Regions from separate parts of the Syntrophobotulus glycolicus DSM 8271 genome, predicted to be linked through region 1. Evidence: riboswitches for the same ligand, from Rfam matches in the RefSeq annotation. Region 1 holds a riboswitch; each other region holds the start of a gene.
The links. Region 1 has a riboswitch for cyclic di-GMP ahead of SGLY_RS08030 (glycoside hydrolase family 5 protein). Riboswitches for the same ligand answer to the same signal wherever they lie in the genome.
Positions count from the first base shown of each region.

Region 2: it holds a riboswitch for cyclic di-GMP, as region 1 does, so the genes downstream of both, SGLY_RS04330 (ATP-binding protein) here and SGLY_RS08030 (glycoside hydrolase family 5 protein) in region 1, are expected to answer to the same signal.
Region 3: it holds a riboswitch for cyclic di-GMP, as region 1 does, so the genes downstream of both, SGLY_RS07500 (cell wall-binding repeat-containing protein) here and SGLY_RS08030 (glycoside hydrolase family 5 protein) in region 1, are expected to answer to the same signal.
Region 4: it holds a riboswitch for cyclic di-GMP, as region 1 does, so the genes downstream of both, SGLY_RS17870 (hypothetical protein) here and SGLY_RS08030 (glycoside hydrolase family 5 protein) in region 1, are expected to answer to the same signal.

Region 1 is NC_015172.1:1,639,797-1,644,273, forward strand. It holds gene SGLY_RS08025 (nucleotidyltransferase domain-containing protein) at 1-867, shown strand, start outside; gene SGLY_RS08030 (glycoside hydrolase family 5 protein) at 937-2,481, opposite strand; cyclic di-GMP riboswitch class I at 2,498-2,573, opposite strand; cyclic di-GMP riboswitch class I at 2,607-2,682, opposite strand; gene istB (IS21-like element helper ATPase IstB) at 2,927-3,658, opposite strand; gene istA (IS21 family transposase) at 3,658-4,477, opposite strand, start outside.
Region 2 is NC_015172.1:828,102-832,578, reverse strand. It holds gene SGLY_RS04340 (LytR/AlgR family response regulator transcription factor) at 1-126, opposite strand, end outside; gene SGLY_RS17410 (cyclic lactone autoinducer peptide) at 146-277, opposite strand; gene SGLY_RS04335 (accessory gene regulator ArgB-like protein) at 261-920, opposite strand; gene SGLY_RS04330 (ATP-binding protein) at 874-2,304, opposite strand; cyclic di-GMP riboswitch class I at 2,507-2,613, opposite strand; gene SGLY_RS04320 (DUF1616 domain-containing protein) at 2,715-3,557, opposite strand; gene SGLY_RS18070 (hypothetical protein) at 3,656-3,832, opposite strand; gene fic (protein adenylyltransferase Fic) at 4,208-4,477, opposite strand, start outside.
Region 3 is NC_015172.1:1,513,432-1,517,908, reverse strand. It holds gene SGLY_RS07500 (cell wall-binding repeat-containing protein) at 1-1,220, opposite strand, end outside; cyclic di-GMP riboswitch class I at 1,334-1,417, opposite strand; gene SGLY_RS07495 (metal ABC transporter permease) at 1,497-2,606, opposite strand; gene SGLY_RS07490 (metal ABC transporter permease) at 2,590-3,513, opposite strand; gene SGLY_RS07485 (metal ABC transporter ATP-binding protein) at 3,515-4,288, opposite strand; gene SGLY_RS07480 (metal ABC transporter solute-binding protein, Zn/Mn family) at 4,297-4,477, opposite strand, start outside.
Region 4 is NC_015172.1:1,223,261-1,227,737, forward strand. It holds gene SGLY_RS17055 (S-layer homology domain-containing protein) at 1-2,166, shown strand, start outside; cyclic di-GMP riboswitch class I at 2,178-2,267, shown strand; gene SGLY_RS17870 (hypothetical protein) at 2,390-2,665, shown strand; partial or broken gene SGLY_RS17500 (cysteine-rich KTR domain-containing protein) at 3,088-3,249, opposite strand; gene SGLY_RS06145 (cysteine hydrolase family protein) at 3,308-3,799, opposite strand; gene SGLY_RS06150 (helix-turn-helix transcriptional regulator) at 3,920-4,477, shown strand, end outside.

The DNA.
Region 1 (4,477 bases):
GCAATTGCACTAAAAGGTATTGTTCTTAAACAGCTTTATCCGCAGCCCGAGCTTCGAAGTATGTGTGATCTTGATCTATTAGTTAAAATAGAAGATATCCCAAAAGCAATTGAACTGATGAAGAGCTTTGGTTATCAAATCCCCCCAGGTTTTGATGTGAATGATCCTGGACATATGCATATTGAAATGTATAAATTAGGGTATATTACTGTAGAACTTCATAAAACGCTTTGGAATCCACGTTATATGAAAAAAAGAAATAACCCGTTTCCATTAGAACGTATTTGGGACAATGTTCGCGTTATAGAGATCGGAGGCATACAATTAACAGCTTTATCACTTGAGGATGAGTATATAAATATGGTAATACACTTAGCTACTCATCTTATTTATTCTGGATGTAATCTCAGGCAACTTTGTGATTTTGTTTTGTTTTTTAATACCTATTATGATAATCTGGATTTTCATTACATTGATTCTACTATAACGTCAATAGAGCTTTTCAAGTTTTATCAATATCTTCTTCTTACTTGTCATTTATTTTTTGGATTAGAAATATCCTTAAACAGCAATTTAGATGATAATTTGCCCGAAATGCTCATGAATGATATTTTTACTAGTATGAACAAGACAACCGATACGGAAAGTTGGTTAAAACTTACCGGGCGTTATCCTTTTTACCGCAATAATCAATTGTTTTTTCCTTTTGTTTTTATGATAGAAATAGGGAGGCAATGGATTAAATATAGAAAAAATTTATTACGTAGTATATATTGCGCCAAAGAATCTTTTAAAAAATTTAATGCAAGAGCCAAATTGCTAAAAAATATTGGGCTACATGTAAAAATCAATAAAAAGTTCAAATAAACAAATAGGTTAATCAGGTACAATCAATGTCGCCTAATTAACCTATTTCGATATTATTGAATCGATACCTCAGTTTGTTATCTCAGAAGCTATTGTAAATCCGGTTCCTGTCTTGTCTATCGAATCAGGGATCAAAGCGTCTAATACCTCAAGACGGAACATGCCTTTCCATGGAGCAAATACGCCGAAGCCCGCATTGAATTCCCAATAAGTCCATGAAATGTTTCGTTCTTCTGCTGTTTCGCGTACAAAATCTGTCCATATGGCTCTATCATCGGAAGGGGCTAAGTTATAAACACCGAATTCGTCCAATATAACCGGCCTATTGTTAGTTACAGCCCAATCCGCAACTAAATCAAATAGATCAGAAATCGCATACTTTTCTTTAACGGTCCCTGACCACGGGACTCCTTTTTGGCTCTTCAAACTGTCGAAAATCCAATCAGTTCCTTGGTGGGTAAATGCTATAGGCTCATAGAAGTGTATGGAAACAATAAGATGGCGGTCGTTTTCAGGAAGCTCAAGCATATTGACACTTCGAACTCCGCTCCAGCGGGTATGCGGTACAATTAGGTTTCTTGTTGGATTTGTTTCCCTGATTATGGACAAGGACTTCTGAAGGATTGAATTTAACTTCTCTGATCCAATATACCAGTCAGGTTCGTCTAATATTTGAAAATATAAATTATCGGAATACTGGCTGTAACGGTTGGATAGCTGTGTCCAAAAAGCAAAATAACGTTCCTCGTCTAATTTTTTGTTTGTTCCTTCAGTCAAAATTGGATAGTTATGGAGATCTAGAATAACATTTAAGTCCTTAGCCAGTGCTTGTGCAATGGCTAAATCAACTAACTCCAAATAGTCTTCGTTGATCGTATAGGGTGCCGTCTCCAAAGATTGATCGTTCAGTTTTATGGGTAAACGGATATGATCGAAACCGCTGTTTCTTATTAGATCCAAATTTGATTGATTTAAGGTATTATTACCTTCTTTTAAAGTGCTGAGAGAAGTTGTATAGCTCACACCCTTACGTAGTCCTGGTACGGTTGGGCATGTCTTAACCTCATCCGATTTAATCCTAATAGCGTCGATCCAGAGAGAACCAGATTGTCCATGTTCTGTTTCCAGATCAAAACCATAGCTGGAAAATGGAGCATTGCCCTCTGGATCAACCCGATAAGATAAATTAAACCATTTTCCTCTGACTAACCCTTCATCATTATGAAACCAAGACTCATCTCGATTTCCCTCAGAATCAATTGAATAAAAATATATGCGATTCAGATTCGAGCTTTTGGGGATAAATATCCAGTATTCTATACGATCTCCAGGATTTATAGTTTCTGGCTCAGGGCCGGTAATGACATATTTGGTTGAGCCGGAATATTCAATCCTAAGAGATTGTTTCCCTTCATAAGCTTTAGCTGTGTCAGTCTGTAGTGTACAGCTTCCGACATTCTCCTGAAGAATAGCGCTTCCACTCCATCCATCAGTCTGCCCGGATTCGAACGAATAAGAGAAAGCTGTTAAACTAAAAACGTTTTGAGGATAAACACTTAATGAAAGGGCAGCGATCAATATAAAAACCGTTAACTTTTGAAAAAATCTTTTCATTTTTGAAACCTCCATCTTTGGTAGCTGGCTGCCATGTTACAGGCCCTTTAGCTTTGCGTCGCTGCTTTTCAGCAGGTTTGCCATTGTCAGTATTGAGCTTCAAAGAGAAAACAAAAAAAACTAACTTTGGTAGCTGGCTGCCATGTTACAGGCCCTTTAGCTTTGCGTCGCTGCTTTTCAGCAGGTTTGCCATTGTCAATAATAGTTTTAAACAAAAATACGCTTTCCTATTACAAAAATAGCATATTATTCTCATATAGTAAAGACTTTCCTAGGATAATTTCATAAAAATATAAAAAATGAGTCAATTTGGGGATTCATAGCTTTTTTAGCCCGAATATCTTGTTTTTGGCGAATTATTATTCCATTAGTAATGGTTCCTGTTCTTTTATTTGTAAGCAGTCAAGCAAAATACAGAGTTTTTCGCCACAAAGTGCAGAGTTTTTCAGGTAATGCTTTTGCGGTGCTCTAAGCGGTAACTGTTGCCCGTCATGTTGAGGATCTCGCAGCGGTGAATCAGACGGTCTAGGATAGCGGTTGTAATGGTCGCATCGCCAAGGAACTCGGCCCACTCGTCAAACCCTTTGTTGGATGTAATAATCAGCGAAGTGCGCTCGGCCATGGAAGATACAAAGCTAAAGAACAGATTGGCCTCTGCTGGCGAGAGCGGCATAAAACCCACTTCATCAACAATTACCAGCGCAGCCTTGCTTAGATATTTGAGCCGCCGTTTGCTGGCCCCGGAGATTTCGGCCGTCTTGAGAATCTTCATCAGGTTGTCTAAGGTTTCAAAGGCCACCGCATAGCCCAAGTCCAGCCCCTTCACAGCCAGGGACAGAGCAAGATGTGTTTTTCCAACGCCGGGAGGCCCCAGAAAACAAACGTTGTACGCTTGCTCAACCCAAGTCATATCGCTCAGTCGCAGCATCTGCTCCTTGGAAACACTGCGCTGGAATCCAAAGTCAAACGAATCCATGGTTTTCTCAGCCGGTAAGTTGGCTCTGCGGCAGCGCAACAGATTTTGCTTTTGTATCCGAAGCCGTTGCTGTTCCTGCAAAAACAGCTCTACGCTTTCCACGGGGGTCAAGGTGTTCTTCCCAGCAAAAAGTGCTTCAAAATCTATGGGGTTCATGCGCAAGTCGGAAAGCAGTCCACTTACCCGGTCAATGGGGCGCATTATTTAGCACCTCCCGCCTTGGCATAGACGCTAAGGGAGCGCTTTTGCGTTGTCACATGGTATTTTGCACTGCTCACCGGAAGGAGCAGCGCTGGCGGTTCGGGCTGTTTAGGGACCCTGTGCTCCAGATAGCCTTTTATGTAGTTGGCACTGTAGAGTTTGCTGTCATGACAAAAATCAGCCGCTTCCAGGACAGCCTCAATACCATACTGGTCGCAGAGTGTGTGGATCAGTTTAAACTGGTCTCTGGCATACCGGGATTTCTCGGTACGGATCTCCTGGAGGAAATCATCCGCCTTGCCAAGCAGAAGCACGCCTAGTGCAGCTTGCATCTGATCCAGGGAACTGGTCCTATCGCGTTGGTGGCTTGTACTTTGGATAAGCAGACCTCTCCCGCTGGAAAGGCGGTGCTCGCAGATTGGCTCTCCAAAAACCGTCTGGATGAATAACATGCCGTCCTTAGGCACAATGCAAACCTCTTTCTGCCTGTTGTAAGTGCCAAGCGGAACGGAATATCGGTTGCTGTCATAAAGAATGGTATTGTCCTTGCGGACCGTTCTGCAAAGGGTGGCGCCATGAGTTTCTGCGCACTCGACCAGTGGACGCAGGTGTTCCCGTTCTTCGGCAAAGACTTCCGCAGGAACGCGCTTGGTTGTTCCGTGGATTTTGGCATTGGCGGTACGTTCCAGCCAATCCAGGCAGCTGCTGTTTAGGATATCATCATCCACGTAGAGTCGGTTTTCCAGGAAATTGCCCTTCACATATTTTACGGTGCTTTCTATCTTGCCTTTGCTTTCCGGGTCGGCGCCACGGCACATA
Region 2 (4,477 bases), 810 kb from region 1:
CCTTATTGCCTCCAGCCCATTTCCGGCCGCCCCTATGACCTCAACATCCTCAACCTCTTCCACCACTTTTTTGAGCACATGACGCATGTCAGGATCATCTTCAGCAATGAAGACCGTTATCTTCATACGAAATTCTCCCCTCCTTTTATTCTGATTTTACGGGAGGAGCAGGCTGATAAAACCAAAAGAAACACGCTGGCTTGACACCGACGGCGGCGACTAAGAAAGCAGCCATCACAACAGGGGTCACCATGAGTTTTTTAATCTTTTGCAGCATGAGCTGAACACCTCCTTTCTCTGGATAATCGTATTAAAAAGTCATCCGCTTTGTGGATAACCTTGTAACCCGGCGGAGAAAAACTGATTGTCTGGATCATGACAGCAAAAAGCCCGGCAGCCGCAAACGATGCGTGGCCAAAGTGAACCATAATGACACTGATCCCTAACCATAAGCAAAGATAGGCCAATGAAAGAATTTTAAACAGGATTCTTTCAGAAGCGCTTGTAATCTTTTTAAACGGTACTTCCCCCGGCACCCAGGCGATCACGCAGAGAACGGACAGGAAATATCCGGCCAGCAGGGAATAGCTCAGGAAGTCTGCTGATAAACGGCTTCCCAGATATAATCCTGTTTCTCCGGCTGTGAGATAACTGATCAGTCCCAGGGTAAGGCATCTCCAGTATCCGCTGCAGTGGGCTCCGCCGCTGAACAGCCGGTAAATCGCCCCGCAGGCCATTGCAAACATCACCTCAGGAAGTATTCCAAGGAAATAGGCCAGGGTGATCAGAATCCCCCCTTTAATGAGCGTCGCCAGGATCATTTCTAAGCCGAAACGCAACGTATCGATTTTGCCGGTATCCAGGGCCAGTTCTTTAGACAGGTAGTTTGCGGCTCCTCCAGCCATTTGACTTAGATTCATTCAACTTCGCCTCCTTTTTCAGCGGGATTGTAATGGTAAAAGCTGTTTCTTCAGGGTCGCTGCTGATCGCGATGTTGCCCCGGTGTTTGGTGACGATATCTTTGACAATTGCCAGGCCCAAACCGCTGTGATCTTTTTTTGTCGTGAAGTCAGATTTGAACATTGTTTCTCTGATTCTGGGGACGATAGGGTCCCCTGTATTGCTGACCATGAATACGTACGCTCCATGTTCACGGGCTATTTTTACGTTTACCTGCCTGCCTTCACCGGCTTCAGCTTCTACGGCCTCAAGCGCGTTGTCAATCAGGTTTCCCAGCAAGGAGCCGGCTTCATGCGGAGTTAACGGGAGATCTTTGAGGCTGCCTTCAACGGCGATTTCCATTTTGATTTTTCTGGCTTCAGCCAAGCCTATTTTGGTGTGGAGAAGGGCGCTGATGCTATAATCGTCAATTTTTATCAGTTCCGCGGTTTTGGATATCTCACCGAACGCCCTGCTGATGTAATCCCGCGCTCTCTCATAGGAGCCGCTTTCCAGCAGTCCGTAAATCGTCTGCAGCTGGTGGTGGAAATCATGTCTCTGCTTTCTGGAAGAGTCCAGCAATTGTTTGATCTGTTTGAAGTTTTCCTCCGCTCTTTTCGCCTCGTATTCCTTTTCGATCTCTTGTCCGATTTTTTTGACGGCGACAGTGGAGAGTACCGTTAAAATAATAATGAACATTCCCATGAACCCGTTAAAGATAATAAAATGCTCTCCCGGAAAAATGTTTAACATGGCAGCCTCAAAGGCGGTGTTTAATATGACCAGTAAAAGTAAGGGGAGGAGAACGACTACAGAGATAAAAAGATTATGTTTGTTCACAATGTCTGCCTTTAACTTGTCTTGAATTTCCTTTTTGGATAAATATCCCGAACGGCTATATTCTTGAGCATAACCCATCAAAGAGAAATGAAAAATTTTACACGCCGCGATAAAGATCAGCATGACCAGGGCCTGCGGGAGGAAGAAGAAGATTCTCATCGCGTTATTATTCCAAACATCAGTCAGGGAAACCCCTTTGAGATGCAACATGAGCTGTATTGCGATCGTTTCAACTGAGCCGTAAAAAATCAGGCCAAGTAAAGACGCCAGCAGCACTATCCTGCAGGGCAGGCGGGTAACCAGACGAATATTGAAAATGAATAAGAGTGTTTCAAGGATGGAGTGGAGCCCAAAGGGCACCGGGGATCGCTGAATGAGATAAGAAACCGCCGCCTGCAAAAATCCAATCATCAGTAAATCGCGCCACCGAGGTTTGAGCCCTACCATGAGAAACCCCAGGATCGCCACCAGGATCGATTCAGGAAACGATACGATCAGCAGGGAAAAGGAAGTCAGCCTCTCCAACGTGTCACCTCCCTTACTCAGATGTATTTATGTAAAAAGAAACCGGTTCCTGCCCGTCATGTCGAAAAGTTCCATTATCTTGTCTAAATGTTCCATTATCTTGCCCGAATTTGCCAATGCCCAGGTTCCGCATAAAAAAAACCGTTTCCGGATCGCCGGAAACGGAACCTTTCCTTTATCTAAAGAAAGCATCAGCTTTTCGTTCGGCGGCCCGGCGGTCCTGGCCCGGCATTTTTTCTCAAGAAAATGCCGGGCTTTAGACCCGTAGCTTTGCGTCCTTGCCTTTCGGCAAGTTTGCCTTTTCAGTTCACAGTCAGTTTCCTTGCAGAAACTCCCTTAATGATTAATACGCTCCCCCCCTTCCTTTTTGAGGGGTCGCGGAAAAATTTTTTTGGATATGTATTTGTCATCTACTCCTGAACGTTTACCCACAAATGCAAGGAGCGATAGGGAACGCTCTCCCCATCTTTAAACAGTAAAAACTCTACCTTCAGATTTTCATGAGGCTCATTTATCCTGAAGCTGACGGACTCTTCCTTTTTTTCCTCATTGTCCGCCTGAAAAGGCCCCAGCTGCCTCTTCACCTCCCCGTCCATTCGCACTTGGACGGTATAGGAGACCTGGCGGCCTTCGTGATTCACGGTTCCCAGGATCACTTCCTTGGTCTCACCCGTTTTCATCACCCGGGGGTAGCCCTCTGCCTTCCCGTCCGAACCCAAAAGATAAAACTCTGTGAACTTCTCACCAGCTGCTGGTATCGCCGCGGTATAATACAGGCTTCCTATCGCCAAAATAATCACTGCCGCCAGTACCGCCGCGAGAATTTTGTCCAGCCTGGAAAGGCTGCCCCATTTGATTGGTTTCACGTTTAAAGAAAGCCCAAAACGGTTTTCCAAAGAAAGTTTTTTTCTTCGGCAGATCGCGATAGCGGACAGCAGGATCGTGAAAACCAAAAGCGTCACCAGGATAGGGTAAAGCCCTATTCCCCACGGGACGCAGTTCAGGATGACACCTAGAAGCGGCACCACGGCTATACTCAGACCAAAGCTCAAGGCAAGCCGTTCAATCCCGTCGAGATCGCCCCTGGCCGGAAACAGAGCTGCGATTAAGGTATACCCGGGAAAAAACAGGACAAAAGGCAAACCTAACACAACCCGCCCGGTTCCGCTTCCATCCATCCCAATCAACACGACCAGAATAACAGAAAGAGATAGGATGAAGGGAAACTCGTTTTTTATTTCTATCCTCAACAAAAATTCAACCCCTTTAACAAACTGAAGCGAAAAGGTGACGGCGCTGCTTTCCGGCCCTGTCCGTTGTGTTTAAGGTTTTCACTGTTTTTCCGTAATCCTTAAGTTAGCAAGATCAAAGGTGATTGTCTATCTTTATTGTCATAAAGCAGCAAAATCGTGTCTAATTCTGCTAAAATCCTGTTTGGATTTGCATTTTCCTCCGCCTCAGCAGCCTGATGTAAATCCGCCGCGATTTGAGAAAAAAAACCGTCTCTCGTTTCTGTCTTAAGCCGCAAAAATGAGGCCGCCGCGGGCGAATTGATTAATTCGATGATGCGGCAGCCCCTTATTCAACTTGGTTTTCAGGCCCGGTTTTTGCCTGTTCTTTTCTTATTCCTTTGCTTATTCTTTGCTTATTCTTTGCTTATTCCTTTGCTTCAAAACCACGGCATCTTGTGGTCTATAGGTGCGCCTTTATCTCCTCCTGACCGTACATCCGTCATCATTTTTATCCATTCCACATGGAACGATGACATCAGGTTGATGTCAGGTATGTATTTTGCCATTTTCCCGTTCAAGGGAATAGGTCAACGGTAGTTTTTTGGGGGCTATCTGTTCGAGGAAACAGTTCCATTGTTTTCGTCTGTTCTCAGGTAAGTCAGGATACAGGTTTATTCTTCTGAAATAATGTCTTCCTGCTCATAGTAGTAGGAATAATCCACGCCTTTCATAAAGACCTCGCGGTCGTTAATCTTATCGGTTAAAGCCGATTTTAATAAGTCCTTTATTTGTACCGGATTTGAAACGCTTTTTTCCATGGCGGCGAGGTAGTCTTTCTTGTTGATTTTACTCCAATCAACGCAGAGTTTATGGTTCTTCTTCAGCATCAGGTCAAGCCAAATCCTCGTGCTTCTGCCGTTGCCCTCCATAAACGGGTGAGC
Region 3 (4,477 bases), 130 kb from region 1:
AATACCGAGCTGATCATATCCGCTATCGCTTTATTGACAGTCAATGTACACTTTGCGGGAGATTTCTCCCCTTCGGTGTTTATCTGCCATACATCGACCCTGATCTCAACCATATTCTCTTGCGCTTCAGCGGCGCTTTGATACATTTTATTGTCTGTTGAGCCAAAGACCAGAGCGTACTTTGCTTCATTAGACCCAAGCTCCCGCAGGAGATCTGTTGTCGTTTCCCGTCTGGAATTGCTTTGGTCTCCCCGGCTGCCGGCTGTATGAAAGATCGATGCACTGACCGCTCCTTCCCCGCCCAGAATGTAGACATTTTTATCGGATAGATTTGATGACAGATAACTTTTCGTCGATCTGCTCATATTGCCGCTGACTAAGACAATGGGAGCATTGATTTTTGCGGCATAACCGGCTCCCGCCAAAGCGTCGGCATAGTTATTTCCAGTTGCTAAAAACACATTATCTTCGCTGATCCCGGCTTGAAATCTTTTGATGATATTGATATTCCGGTCGTATTTCGTGGCTCCGGTTACCCGTTCCGGTTTGGCAAACTGCTCCGCTACCCGGTCGCTGATCAAATCCGGGCTGCCGACAACATAAGTTTTCCTGATCTTGTTTTTTCGGATAAAGGTCTGGGTGGCACTCCCGATGTTATTTTTCGGCACCAGAATAACCGGCATATGTTTAGCGGCGGCAATAGAGGAAATTGAGAGAGCATCGGCAAAATCTTCCCCCGTTGCGATCACGACCTCCGAAATATCGGTAAGTTGGTCTGCCACAACGATGGCTGTTTCATATCTGTCTTCACCGGCCAGCCGGCTTGAACGGATCTCCATATCCTGCAGCTCATCCTGAAGCTGAGCGGACAGCACCCCCTGGCCGCCGATCAGGATGACATTTTTTATCTTTAAATCGTTCAATGTTTGTTTTGTCACTTCAGGCAGGCATTTCTTCTGGGACAGGAGTATCGGCGCCCCATATTGTTTTGCTAAGGGCGCCGCAACCAAAGCATCGGGAAAATTTTCTCCGCTCACCAAAAGGGCATAGTCGGATTGTGTCCAACCCTCCCGGGCTATTGCGGCTGCCGTCGCGTAGCGGTCCTGACCGGCCAAACGGCATTCATTGCCGGCGGCATAGGTAAAGGCCGGCTCTGCCATGAACAATATTAACATAAGTGTGAATAAAGCGGTCCTCAAAAGCTTTCTCAAGTGTCGCACAAGATTTTCCCCTTCCCGCAATGAAAATAAAGATGATTTGAAGAAATGTTTTCAAAAATAAAAAAACAAGCATCTTTTTGAAGCATAGATGCTCATTTCACTCTCATCCATGTTTCGGCAGTCCGGCAATCCTGGCAAATCGCTTTAGACCCGTGACTTTGCGGCCCATCCTTTCGGAAGGTGTGCTCTTATCGTCATCATTATTTTTTCATTTCATTTTTCGAGATAATGATACGGAAAATCCTGACCGTTGTCAATGAGAAATGAGAACCAATCTCATCCCGCTTCGTAACTTTTCTTGCAAGCTGAGTACCCGCCGGCAGTCAGTTTAACGGCATCCCCTGTAAAATCCAGGCAATCTTCTTTTTGCAAAATCACCATGATTTTCCTGGTAAACCCTTCGCTCCAATGCAACTGCGCCAGGATCGCGTCAATTCTTTCTTTCCTCATTTCCTCTGCGCCGGCCTCCTGGTTGCAGAGGTAAAGAAGGAGTGTCATTTTGGCAAATTCTATTTTCCGGCGGCGGCGTCCGAGCAGGGAGCTGGCGAGTCCGCGGCGCGGGGCAAAGACGAACGCCAGCAGGAAGACGATTCCGGTCACCACTGCCATGCAGCCGGCGATGGATACGTCCAGGAAAGCGGCTGCCTGGTAACCGAATACCCCGTTGGCGGCGCCGATCAGTCCGCTGAGCATGAGCATCCGTTTCAAATCGTCGGTCAGCAAATATGCCGTGACCGGCGGGCCGATCATGAACGCCACCACCAGGATAGAGCCGACTGCCTGGAACGCGCCGACCGCGGTAAGCGAAACCAGCGTCATCAGGCCGTAATGCACCAAGGCCGGGGCAAAGCCCAGAACGGCCGCCAGCAGCGGATCAAAGGTCGCCACCTTCAGCTCCTTAAAGAACAGGCTAATCGCCGCCAGGTTGATGAGCAGCAGAGCGCCCGTCATGTAAAGGGCTTTGGCACCGATATCCACTCCCCCCACAATCATCCGGTCAAACGGCGCGAAGGCCAGCTCGCCCAGAAGCACAGAGTCGGTATCCAAGTGTACAGAGCCTGCGTAGCGCGTGATCAGAATAATCGCGATGGAAAACAGCAGCGGGAACACGACGCCAATGGCGGCGTCCTCTGCCAAAAGCCGGGTGCGGCTCAGCATTTCGGTCAGCCAAACGGTGGCGACGCCCATCAAAGCCGCGCCGATGATCAGTAAGGGTGAGGACAGGTCATGTGTCATAAAAAACGCCAGCACGATGCCGAGCAGGATGGTATGGGTAATGGAGTCGGACATCATAGACATCCCGCGCAGCACCAGAAACACACCGGGGAGCGCGCAAGCCGTTGCCACGATCACGGCAATGAGCTGTATTTCAAGGTGTGGGGACATGGAACGCGCCTCCTTCCATCCGCAATAAAAGTTTGTTTTTTCTGTGCCGATACAGTCTGTGCAGGACGCCCCTTCCCGGGGCAAATAAAACGCTGATCACAACGATCGTGCTGACACACACCACAATCGCCGGCCCGGTGGGCAGCTTGGGGGCCAGGGAGCTGGCCGTGGTTCCCGCCACGCCCGACACTGCGCCGAAAACGGCGGCCAGCAGGACCATCTTCCACAGCTTATTGGTCCACTGGCGCGCGGCAACGGCCGGCGCGATCAGCATGGCGCTCATCAGAATAACACCCACCGTTTGCAGCCCGATGATGATGGCCAGGACGATCATAAACGACAGCAGCAGGTTCAGCCTTTGCGGCGAAAAGCCGAGGCTTTGGGCAAAGTCACCGTCAAAGGTAAAGAGCTTGAATTCCTTCCAGAACAGGACGACAAGAGCGAGCAGGACCGTTCCGCAAACCGCCATCAGGATGATATCACCCTGCAGCAGCGTGGATGCCTGGCCGAAGATAAAACGCTTGAGTCCCGCCTGGTTGGCGTTGGGGATCTTTTGCACATAGCTCAGAAGCACCAGGCCCAGCCCGAAAAATACGGACATCACCAGCGCCAGGGCGCTGTCGAACTTGATCCGCGTGTACCGGACAATGCCGACGATTAAAAGTGTGGCCAGGAGTCCGGAGGCCAGGGCGCCCAACAACAGGATTTCCGTGTTTTTGCTGCCCAGCAGGATAAAAGCCAGGACCACTCCGGGCAAGGCGGAATGGGAAACTCCGTCGCCCAGCAAGCTTTGCCTGCGCAGCACAGCAAAGCTTCCCAGCACGCCGCTGATGAGCCCTAACAGGGCCGAGCCCAGCGCGACTGTCTGAAAGGTATAGTCGTTAAGCAGAAAAATCAAGGCTTTCATTTCACACTGTGCTCCTTAACAGCTTACCGGTGCTCCGGTAAGTTTTTTGCACGTTTTCCTCATGAAAAACCTCTTCGACCGGTCCGCTGGCGACCACCCGCAAGTTGATCAGTGTCACCCAATCAAAATAGTTGGCGACGGTCTGCAGGTCGTGGTGGACCACTACGACGGTTTTGCCCTGCTCTTTCAGTTCCTTTAAGAGCAGCACGATGGCTTTTTCCGTCTGGGCATCCACCCCTTTAAACGGTTCGTCCATGAAATAGACCTCCGCCTCCTGCACCAGGGCCCGGGCCAAAAACACCCGCTGCTGCTGCCCGCCGGAAAGCTGGCTGATCTGACGGGAGGCGTATTCCGCCATGCCGACCTTTTGCAGGGTTTGCCGCGCCAGCGCCAAATCCGCCTTACGGGGCCGCCTGATCCAGCCGAGCTTTCCATAGCAGCCCATCAGTACGACGTCCTGCACGGTTGCCGGGAAATCCCAGTCTACGCTGCCGCTTTGAGGAACGTAGCCAATGCGGTTTTTCAGGGAGCGCAGATCGCCGCCGTTGTCATTTCCATTCAAAAAGCGAACAGCTCCGGAAACTGGTCTGAGCAGCCCCAGCATTGCTTTGATCAAGGTGGTCTTGCCTGCGCCGTTGGGCCCGACCACCGCCATCAGCTTTCCCTGGGGAATTTTCAGATCAATGTCCCATAAAACCGGTTTGGCGTCGTAGGCAACCGTGAGGTCTTGCAATTCCACCGCATAATCTTCTCTTTCTCTTTCCACTCTCTCCATCCCTCCGTTTACTGCAAAGCCTCCACGATGGCGTCAATATTGGCCCGGACTGTCAGAATATAGGTCTGCGCTCCTGAATTTTCTCCGCCCAGAGAATCGGAATACAACTCGCCCCCGATGGCGACGTCAAAGCCCTTGGCCCTGACCGCGGCCTGGAGGGCCTGGATGGTTTTGGGCGGCACCGAGGAT
Region 4 (4,477 bases), 420 kb from region 1:
GTGCCAACCGTCCCAAGAAACTTCACCGCCTCGCCCGGTTTCGCGCGGGTGATCCTCAACTGGGATGCGACCATGAGCAACGGCGGCAGCAGCATCATCCGATATGAGGTGTCCAAAGACAACGGCGCGGACTGGACGAGTGCCGGGCTGTATACCTCCTACGAATTTACTGGCCTGACAAACGGAACGGAATACACCTTCAAGGTGCGGGCGGTCAACAGCGCCGGCAATGGCGCGGAGGCAAGTGCGTCGGCCATGCCGTCGGATTCCGCCCAGACCAGTTTCACCGTAAACTTTTACAGCAACGGTGCGCTGTACACAAGCAGAAGCGTGCTCAACGGCTCCGCGCTTGGCGGCAGCTGGCCGGCAAATCCAGCGCGTAGCGGCTATACGTTCGGCGGCTGGTTCGCTGGCCAAAGCGGCTCGGGAACGAGGTACACAAGCTCCAGCGTTATCTCTTCCAACGTGGATTTGTACGCCAACTGGAGCTACAGCGGCGGAGGCGGAAACGGTCATGGCGGCGGTGGTTCCTACACGCCAGGCACCCCGACAACAACACCCGAAAAGAAACCTGACCAACCTGTTACGGCGTCTGCTCCCGTCACGGCAACAGCGGGTACAGGCGGCGCAGCCAGCGCCGTAATTTCGGATAAAACCATTACTGACGCTATCGCCAAAGCGCAGGCCGACGCCAAAGCGCAGGGCAAAACCGCAAACGGAACCTCTGTTGCGCTGAATGTCACCATGCCGCAGGGAGCAACTTCCCTGACAACAACCCTGACACAAAGCTCTCTGAATAGTCTTGTGAACGCTGGAGTAACCAGCCTTGAGATAAACGGTGCGCCGGTTTCCCTCGGACTTGATCTCGCTGCACTCAAGGAAATCCAGAAGCAGAGCGGAGGCAATGTTACGATCAGCTTCACCCCGGCGACCGGGCTTTCCGACGAAGCCAGGGCTCTTATTGGAAACAGGCCGGTATATAACATTACGATCAGCTATGTCAAGGACGGCAAGACCGTGAACATCACCAACCTTGGCAGCGGCACAGCGACCCTTTCCATCCCCTACACGCCGGCGAGCGGAGAAGCCGTGGGTTATCTGTTCGGCACATATGTGGACGCAAACGGCAAACCGGTCCGCATCGACGGTTCGGCTTATGACGCAAACGCAGGAGGAATCCTAATCCCCACCAATCATTTCTCGGTGTACGGCGTAGGCTATACGGCGCCGAGTGCGAAGTTCACGGATATCGGGAAGCATTGGGCCAAGGAAGCCATTGATTATGCGGTCGGCAGAGGACTTCTCTCCGGCACCTCGGAGACTACCTTTGCACCTGACACCGCCATGACGCGCGGGATGCTGGTAACGGCTCTCGGCGGACTGGCAAATGTGGATACCAAAGCATACACCATCAACAGCTTCACCGATGTGAAAGCAGACAGCGCCTTCCGCCCCTACATTGAGTGGGCGTATAAAAAAGGCATCATTCAGGGCATTGGCAGCCAGCAGTTTGCGCCTGACCGGGCGATTACCCGTGAGGAAATCGCTGTGATCTTCGCAAACTATGCAAAAGCCACCGGCTATAAGCTCCCTATTACCCGTGAGGCGACAACTTATGCGGACGCTTCCAGCATCGGCAGCGTGTACAAAACGGCAGTAACCGCCATACAGCAGGCGGGCATCATGATGGGCGGCACAGGCAACAGGTTTAATCCCAAGTCCAGCGCCACCCGCGCGGAGTTTTCCTCCATGCTCCACCGCTACATCAAGCTGACCATCGACCCCGCCACGGCCCAGGGCTGGGCGAAAAACGACGCCGGACAGTATCTCTATTACAGGGACGGCAAAGCGGTTACTGGAACACAAACCATCGACGGCGTGAAGTATTTCTTTGAAACAAACGGAACGCTCAAGACCGGCTGGGTGCAGGATGGCGGCAACTGGTACTTCTATTCCGGCAACATCCGGATCACCGGCTGGTGGGACATCGGCGCGAACGGCAACAACAAACGCTATTACTTCGACACTTACGGCATCATGGTTGCCGGCAAGTGGCTCCAGATCGACGGCAAATGGTATTACTTCTATGCCGACGCCTCCCTTGCCAAAAGCACCAAAGTGGACGGCTATGAGATAGGGCCGGACGGTGCGAGAAAACCAAAGTAACGGTAACAAAATATCGCTAAGGGCAAACCCGCTGAAAAACGGGGATGCCAAAGCTATAGGGTCTAAGGCGCATCTAACGCTATGATAGCTTGGCTGCCAAAAAAACTGCGCAGGGGAAGCGTCGCCCCGGCTGGGAAAGGCCGGGAAGAGCTTTCATGCGGGACGGTTTACCGTCGCGGCCCGATGTTGCCCCCCTGACATCCGGGATGCGTGGTCAAATAGGATGTTTTTCAAAATAGCTACCGCTGAATTGATTGATTTGGTCTGGCGGCAGAGCTACTGCGGCGGGGCGGCCATGCACATTCATCCGTTACGCCATAAGCTGCGGAAACGTCAAGCGTCATTGCGAGCCATGCGCCGCTCCGCCGTACCACTGTGCCGCCAGACCCCTATAGGGGGAACACCTATGAATACGCCATATAAGGAGTACCCATCCTTTATGCGGACAGCACAGCGGACCGGCTGCCGGAAGCAACAGCCAAAGCTTTGGCCGAGCTGAAGGTGACACGGACCATCCTGGTTGGCGGAGCGGCGGCTGGCTGGTCCTAGCGGGTGAAGCCGGGAAGAGTGGTCTGACGGAGGAACAGGAACAACTGCTGAAATCGGTCAAAGGGAAAGTCAAAGAAGCCGGCGTTTTCGGCGGCCCGGCGGCGGTTCCCAATGCTGCGCTGGAGGCGGTTAAAGCCTTGCTGGAATTGAAAATCTGAAGAGGAATGACCAGTGATGAAGGGAGATCGAGAAAGCGAAAAGGGGCGGCTTAGCGAAATAAACGGACAGGAGAAGGGTACGGGCGAACGGACAGGCAGACGATAACCGTCCTAAACAAAGGTTTTCTTTTCCTAGCGAAAACGGTCAGCAGTTGTGTAGTGTGGAATACAGTCACCATAGAGAAAGAGCCGATAACGGTGAGCTCAATCACGGTTATCGGCTCTGCGTCTTAGTGTCTGGCTCTTTGGTAACTAATGGATTGAATTGTCGGACCTTGATTAAGGCTTCCTGTTTGCACTTCGGACAGAACAATGGGAAGTTTTCAAGTATTGTGCCCGGATGTATTATCGTTCGCCGTTCAGAGCTAAGCCAAGGTCAGTCGGCCTTCTTCATCGACTGAGTTCAGTCAGGTTTCTGTGCGTCAAAGATGTGATCAGGTTAACAAGTCATTTAAACGAATGATTTTACTGCCTTTACGTTCGTAATAACGCAGCATTTCGTCAATTTTCCTTTTATCATAGCTGGTAATGCAATCTGATAAAACATTAACGCCATAATTTGCTTTGCGTAAGTTGTAACAGGTTGATTTAACACAAGCAACAGCATCTGCTCCTGTTATGTAGAAATCACAGAGTTCATTTTTACGAATAAAGTCTGTAAATTCTTCACTGCTTAAGGCGTTTCCTTTGTATTTTGTAAAAACATTTTTTGATACGATGTTCAAGTCCGAAACGAATTCAGACCCAGAGGTCTGGGGTTTAAACGTCCTCGTACCGGCTGATAAATTTTCATGCCTTAGATAAATAACATGAAGATCATGCTTGACGGCCCAATCAATCGCTTTATTGATATTGCCAATAATATCCTTATAATTTTTTGTTATGTCATTTTGAAGATCAATGATGACTAAGGCTTTTTTTTGCATCGTGTCTCCTCCTGATCGGTAGATTGATTTGTTTGCTTTTTTATTGTACTGTGTAATTGTTGACAACAGTATGGCAACAATCAATAAGGATCAAAAGAAATTTGAAAGGGAGGCTGTCAGATGAAAGTTGACAGGCTGGTCAGCATGATTATGATACTCCTTGATCGAGAGCGGGTAGGCGCACAGGAGTTAGCAGATCTGTTTGAAGTTTCACCCCGCACAATCTACCGCGACATAGACACGATCAACATGGCGGGTATTCCTGTGCGCGGGGCATCGGGAGTAGGCGGCGGCTTTGAAATCATGCAGGAATACAAGCTTGATCGAACGGTTTTTTCGACGGCCGACCTTTCCGCGATCTTGATGGGGCTTTCCAGTCTTTCCAAGATAATACGGGGTGATGAACTGGTAAACGCCCTTGCCAAAGTCAAGAGCTTTATCCCCGCCGGCAGAGCGAAAGACGTTGCATTAAAAGCAAATCAAATAGACATAGACTTAAATCCGTGGATGGGCAACAGAAACAGACAACCCGATTTAGAAATGATCAAAACAGCTTTGCGGGAAAGCAAGCTGCTTTCCTTTGAATATGCAGACCGCTACGGAAATAAAACCGCACGGACAGCCGAGCCCTATCAGCTTGTATTGAAAAGCAGTCAGTGGTATTGGCAAGGGTATTGC